Regions from separate parts of the Achromobacter sp. 01N37 genome, predicted to be linked through region 2. Evidence: predicted binding sites of a transcription regulator. Region 2 holds the regulator's gene; each other region holds the start of a gene.
What was found. Region 2 encodes HrcA, which represses chaperone genes, less so after heat shock. Its sites were predicted from a motif close to TTAGCACTCNNNNNNNNNGAGTGCTAA; they were not measured.
Positions count from the first base shown of each region.

Region 1: a site for HrcA is predicted at 903-929, ahead of groES (co-chaperone GroES). Genes of this name have one in related genera too.
Region 3: a site for HrcA is predicted at 1,303-1,329, ahead of rpoH (RNA polymerase sigma factor RpoH). Genes of this name have one in related genera too.

Region 1 covers NZ_JBFTRX010000007.1:6,123-8,394, reverse strand. Annotated here, with positions in the region: gene AC1DSJ_RS17060 (sce7725 family protein) at 1-188, shown strand, start outside; gene groES (co-chaperone GroES) at 984-1,271, shown strand; gene groL (chaperonin GroEL) at 1,309-2,272, shown strand, end outside.
Region 2 covers NZ_JBFTRX010000005.1:734,498-736,769, reverse strand. Annotated here, with positions in the region: gene AC1DSJ_RS14860 (NAD kinase) at 1-560, opposite strand, end outside; gene hrcA (heat-inducible transcriptional repressor HrcA) at 702-1,706, shown strand; gene hemH (ferrochelatase) at 1,752-2,272, shown strand, end outside.
Region 3 covers NZ_JBFTRX010000004.1:146,567-148,838, reverse strand. Annotated here, with positions in the region: gene rpoH (RNA polymerase sigma factor RpoH) at 372-1,256, opposite strand; gene AC1DSJ_RS09690 (hypothetical protein) at 1,385-2,074, opposite strand; gene fghA (S-formylglutathione hydrolase) at 2,173-2,272, opposite strand, start outside.

The DNA of each region.
Region 1 (2,272 bases), on a different contig from region 2:
TCCAGGCCGCCCGCAAGCTCGTGAAGGCTGCGAAGACCCGCCCCAAGGAATTCGGCACAAATTTCGCGCTAGACGGGTACGCCAATCACGTCGCAGCGAGCCATTTCCCCGGGCTCGGTACCAACAAGGTTCTGCAGCTAGAACATCACATCTGCCTGATGCTGGACCTACTTGACGGCACTCTCTAAAGTCGGCACGAGCCTTCTGGGGCCAGTAGTCCAGACGATATAGCTTGGCCGCTGCAAAGATGTCCCATGTTTGCAACCCTTTCTTGCCGGATGAGGTGTGAGCAGTGTCGCCACTCCCCACCTCAGTTGGAGAACGTGTTGCACTTGGTTTGCCTAGCCGCGACTGGTTTACCCCGCCGTAGGCGTACAGGCATCGGAACGTGTTCGGCGGCTAGCAACTAACTCAAGCCGGCTCAGATGGCTGTCCCGAACTGTTCCGCAGGCTAGGTCCACTATCGCTGCATTGCAGCCGATCAAACTATCTAGACCAATGGCCGTAATGGGTCGGAAGCGGCCCGTCGTCCAATAGCAGACCAGGTAGAGAGCGACCGTGGTTTGGCAGCCGTATTTGGCGTACACGGCCAAAGCAGGTCCTGGCGGGCGTCGTTTGACACGTCGCAGTGCTAGCCGCAGGCAAAGGCACCATACCGGGGAGAACGGCGGATCGCCCTACTGTGACACAGGAAATCGGACCTCCAGGGGTGAAAACGGGCTGGAGGCCGCGCCAGAGCTTGTATATCGAAAATTATCGATTCCCAAACTGCATGACGTAAGTCCCAAGCTAGATGAATTTCGACAGGGGGTGCGTCCCCGATACGCCGTTATCGCCTGACCCACCTAAAAATGTAACAGCGCAGCCTCCCCCCCTTGAACCCCGGAACATCATCCCTATAATTAGCACTCGACACCGGTGAGTGCTAACAGCCCTCCCGGGGCTAACTGATCATTCACTTTTTAAGCAAACAGGAGTTCCTCATGGCCTTGCGTCCCCTGGGCGATCGCGTGATCGTCAAACGCCTCGAAAACGAGCGCAAGACTGCCTCGGGTATCGTCATCCCCGACAGCGCCGCAGAAAAGCCTGATCAAGGCGAAGTCGTGGCCGTCGGCCCCGGCAAGAAGACCGAAGAAGGCAAGATTCTGCCGGTCGACCTGAAGGCTGGCGACAAGGTTCTGTTCGGCAAGTACGCCGGCCAGTCCGTGAAGGTTGATGGCGAAGAACTGCTCGTCATCCGCGAGGACGAAATCCTCGCCGTGGTTCTGTAAACCCCGCCTCAAACGAATTTTCGAAGGAAGCTAAGAAATGGCTGCCAAGCAAGTATTGTTCGGTGACGACGCCCGCGTGCGCATCGTCCGCGGCGTGAATGTTCTCGCCAACGCTGTTAAGACCACCCTGGGCCCCAAGGGTCGCAACGTCGTGCTGGAGCGCTCGTTCGGCGCCCCGACCGTGACCAAGGACGGCGTGTCCGTCGCCAAGGAAATCGAACTGAAGGACAAGTTCGAGAACATCGGCGCACAACTGGTCAAGGACGTTGCTTCCAAGACCTCCGACAACGCCGGTGACGGCACCACGACCGCCACCGTGCTGGCTCAAGCCATCGTCATGGAAGGCCTGAAGTACGTTGCCGCCGGTTTCAACCCGATCGACCTGAAGCGCGGTATCGACAAGGCTGTCGCCGCCGCCGTCGCCGAACTGAAGAAGCAATCCAAGCCGGTCACGACCAGCAAGGAAATCGCTCAAGTCGGCTCGATCTCGGCCAACAGCGATGCCTCCATCGGCCAGATCATCGCTGACGCGATGGACAAGGTTGGCAAGGAAGGCGTCATCACCGTCGAAGACGGCAAGTCGCTGGAAAACGAGCTGGACGTCGTCGAAGGTATGCAATTCGACCGCGGCTACCTGTCGCCCTACTTCATCAACAGCCCGGAAAAGCAAGTTGCCGTGCTGGAAGATCCGTTTGTCCTGATTTTCGACAAGAAGATCAGCAACATCCGTGACCTGCTGCCCGTGCTGGAGCAAGTTGCCAAGTCGAGCCGTCCGCTGCTGATCATTGCAGAAGACGTCGAAGGCGAAGCGCTGGCCACCCTGGTTGTGAACAACATCCGTGGCATCCTGAAGACCACCGCCGTCAAGGCTCCGGGCTTCGGCGACCGCCGCAAGGCCATGCTGGAAGACATCGCCATCCTGACGGGCGGCACCGTGATCTCCGAAGAAACCGGCATGTCGCTGGAAAAGGCCGGCCTGGCTGAACTGGGCCAAGCCAAGC
Region 2 (2,272 bases):
GCGGTTGAGCCGGTGGGCGTGGCGATGATCAGGCCGTCGGCGCGCTGCGTGTACATGAAGGCGCCGTCCAGCTCGACGCGCACTTCGATCATGCCGCCGCGGCCGGCGCGGTTCAGCACGACGTCGTTCAGCGCCGACGCGGAATACATTTTTTGATCGCCGCGCCACACGCTGCCTTCCAGCAGCATGCGTTCTTCGATCTGGAAGCTGCCTTCCAGTACACGCGCCAGCGCGCCGTGCGCGTCTTGCAGCGGAATGTCGGTGATGAAGCCCAATCGGCCGTGGTTGATGCCGACCAGCGGCACGCCATAGGGGGCCAGATGCCGGCCCGCACCCAGCACGGTGCCATCGCCGCCCATCACGACGGCCAGCGAGGCATTCTGACCAATCTCTTCGAGGGTAGCAACGGGGTATTCGGTCAGGCCGGTGTTGCGCGCGGTGTCCGCATCGATAAGCACGTGCCTGCCCGCTTGCGTCAGCGCGTGCGCAAGTGCTCTCAGCGGTGTGTCCAGGCCGGTGTCCTGGTATCTGCCGATCAGGGCGACGGTAGGAAAGTGCATGGCTGCGTGCGTATCAAAAAGGCGGAATCCGAAAGCCAAAACGTGCCCGGAATGGGCGGTTTAGCCGATTATATGGGGCCGCATATCTGCTTGCGGGACAAAAATCGCCTTAATTGGAAAAGATTCCCTAAAATACCTGCTATGGATGACCGCGCACGCGCACTACTGAAAGCGTTGATAGAACGCTACATCGCCGATGGGCAGCCCGTCGGCTCGCGGACGCTATCGAAAGTCTTCGATTTGTCCCCAGCCACCATCCGCAATGTCATGGCGGATCTTGAAGAGCTGGGGCTGATCCACAGTCCGCACACCTCCGCCGGCCGGGTTCCCACGCCGCGGGGCTATCGCATGTTCGTCGATTCCCTGCTTGCGGTGCAGTCCTATCAGCTGCAACCCCACAACATGGGCGAAATGCTGTCGGCCGCCGAACCCACGCGCGCCGTCAACGCGGCCGCAGCCTTGCTGTCGAACCTGACGCAATTCGCAGGCGTGGTGCTGACGCCCAAGCGCGCCCAGGTGTTCCGCCAGATTGAATTCATCCGCCTGTCCGACAAGCGGGTGCTGCTGATCATCGTCACGCCCGATGGCGACGTCCAGAACCGCATCCTCTTTGTGCAGCGCGATTACGTCGAAGCTGAATTGCTGGAAGCCGGCAATTTCTTCAACATGCATTTCGCCGGCAAGTCCTTCAATGCGGTGCGGCAAACGCTGTCGACCGAGCTCGCCCAACTGCGCGAAGACATCTCACGCCTGATGCAGGCGGCGGTGGAAGCCAGCGCGGAAGCGGCGGAAGATGGCGACGCCATGATCATTTCCGGCGAACGCAAGCTGCTTGACGTGACGGACATCGCGTCCGACATGGACCGCCTGCGCAAAATGTTTTCGCTGTTCGAAAAGAAGACCGACCTGCTGCAACTGCTGGACGTGTCCAGCCGCGCGCAGGGCGTGCAGATCTACATCGGCGGCGACTCGCAACTGGTGCCGATGGAAGAAGTGTCGGTCATCACCGCGCCTTACGGCGTGGACGGCAAGGTGGTGGGCACGCTGGGCGTGATCGGCCCCACCCGCATGGCTTACGAGCGCGTCATTCCCATCGTGGACATCACGGCGCGCTTGTTGTCCAACGCCCTCAGCCACAACCAGTAGTTCCATTCAAAGCTACATCCTCCTTGCGGAGGAAGGGGAGTTTTTGTGTTTCTTCGCCTGTTCAAGTATCTATGGCCTGAACGCTATCTGCCGGAAACCGAGCAGGACGACCCCTTCAACGAAGATCCGCCGCCCCGTGGCCTGGACAAGATTGGTGTGCTGCTGGTGAACCTGGGCACGCCGGACACCCCCAGCAAGAAGGACATCAAGAAGTACCTGGGCGAATTCCTGTCCGACCCGCGCGTCATCGAAATTCCCCGTTATTTGTGGAAACCCATCCTGCACGGTCTGGTGCTGACGCTGCGCCCGAAGAAGCTCGCGCCGCGCTACGCCGGCGTGTGGCTCAAAGAGGGTTCGCCGCTGATGGTCTACAGCCAGCGCCAGGCGGAAGGCGTGCGCGCGGCCTTGCAACAGTCTGGCATCAATGCCGTCGTGGAATTGGGGATGCGCTATGGCAATCCGTCGATCCCCGATGCGATGACACGATTGCGCGCCGCTGGCTGCGAACGCATCCTGACCGTGCCGCTGTATCCGCAATACGCCGCGAGCACCACGGCCACCGTCGT
Region 3 (2,272 bases), on a different contig from region 2:
CACCAGATATATGAAATATATGTGGTGCCCCGCAAGCATCCGTCTCATAGGGGAGGGGAAAGAGGAGAAGCCGAGACGGATGACAAGACTGCTAACCGAAGTTCGCGGTCTACATGAAGTTAGGCGGGCCGATCCCCATTAAGTTTCTGCAATCCGCAGAAATTTGAGCCTGAATTTGTATCAATTTATTGTTGCGGTGTGGGCGCTGCTGCGCGATGCCTAGTGACGCGCCGTTGATACGCCAAGACGCCTGAGCGATGCATAGCGCTTGCCATGTAGGTGCATAGTGACCGTGACGATCGCGTGCAAAGAAAAGGGCCGCTTGCGAGCGGCCCTTCTTGCGAACATCGTGCAGGTTCATCCCCGGCGGATTACGCCGCCAGATTGCCGCGCATCTTTTTCAGTGCAGCCGCTTCGATCTGGCGAATGCGTTCAGCGGACACGCCAAACTCTTGCGCCAATTCGTGCAGCGTAGCGCCGCCGTCGTCTTGCAGCCAGCGCGCTTCAACGATGCGGCGCGAGCGGGCGTCCAGCGCATCCAGCGCGCCGGTCAGGCCGGTGCTTTGCAACTGATCGCGCGCGGCGCGTTCCAGCACGCGGGTCGGTTCCTGGCGGCCGTCGTCGGACAGATAGGCGATGGGCGCGTAGCTGTCGTCATCGTCGTCCTGATTTTCCAGCGACATATCGCGGCCGGACAGGCGCACTTCCATTTCGCTGACGTCTTCGCGGCGCACGTTCAGTTCGCGCGCGATGTGATCGACCTGTTCAGGGTCCAGCGTCTGGCCGTCGGGGCGCATGCTGCGCAGATTGAAGAACAGCTTGCGCTGGGCCTTGGTGGTGGCCACCTTGACCAAGCGCCAGTTGCGGATGATGTATTCGTGGATTTCAGCCTTGATCCAGTGCACGGCGAACGACACCAGGCGCACACCGCGCTCCGGGTCGAAACGCTTCACGGCCTTCATCAGGCCGACGTTGCCTTCTTGGATCAGGTCAGCGTGGGGCAACCCGTAGCCCAGGTACTGGCGGGCAACGGACACCACCAGACGCAGGTGGGACAGAATCAGTTCGCGCGCCGCGCCCAGGTCTTCCTGGTCACGCAGGCGGCGGCCCAGCTCGGTTTCGCGTTCGGCGGACAACACCGGCAGGCGGTTGACCGAAGAGATATACGCGTCGATCGTGCCAAGTGCGCCCGGATTGGCAATGGCCAACGCCAGAGCGTTGCCGGAAGCGGCCAACGAGGTACTGGGTTGTTTCATAGCGGGGGTCTCCGGAAAGCAAGGGGATAACGACATGGATTCGATGTTAGCACTCTAGTAAAGGGAGTGCTAATAGGACTATTGCGGTGCGTCAAAGTTTCAATTCCGTGACGCGTCCCCATATATTTCTACCAGCCCAGACGCTTTAACCCCTCTGCCGTAGCGTCGCCGTCCGGACGGATGAACAAGGCGCCGCGGGGGTCCATAAAGACCTGATACTTCGCGCCATCAAACATGGGCATGTAGGCGCCGCTGCCAAATTGGACATCGACAAAGGGGAGCCAATTCGGAAAACTCTTCTTCAGCGATCCAAGGTCGGGCGCGGGCCAGTCATCCAAGGCATGGACCGAGCGCGTGGCCGAGGCTTCACGCGCCGTATCGCTATAGCGGCCGGACAAACGTTCCAGGCGATACAACGGCGGCACGCCCGCCATCAGCGCGGGGAGCTTCCAGCGCACGACGCGCGCATCAATCTGCCATTGGTCGCCGTACAGCACATATTGTTTAGGGCCGATGCCGGGTGCGGTGGTCGTAAGCTGGAACTGGCCGTCCGTTTGCTGGGCGATTTCAACGCGGGCCACGGATTCATCCGTGGTCAGGCGGAAAAACTGCACCAGTGACAACGCCAGCAAACCGGACACGCAGCCCAGCAACACCAGCATCAAGCCGAACAGGCGGCGCACCGGCCGGAACTGGAACATCTTGCGGCCACGCTCGTCGCGCGGGCCGCCGCGGCCCAGCAACATGACGATGCCCGGCAGGAATACGACGACGGCGCCCAGAAGAATCCAGACAAAGGGAGCGATACCGTTGATCAAATCAGGCGTTCCTATTCAGAACGCCGCGGGTTCCAGCCCGTCGCGCCCAGGGCGCCGCGAGCCTGCCGCGGCAGGCTCCCCAGTATAGAAGGGCGTCTTCAGCCCGCCGGCTTTCCAAGCCGTTCGACGTGAAACCGGATGTGATCCTCGATGAAGGTCGAGATGAAGTAGTAGCCATGGTCGTAGCCGGGCTGGCGG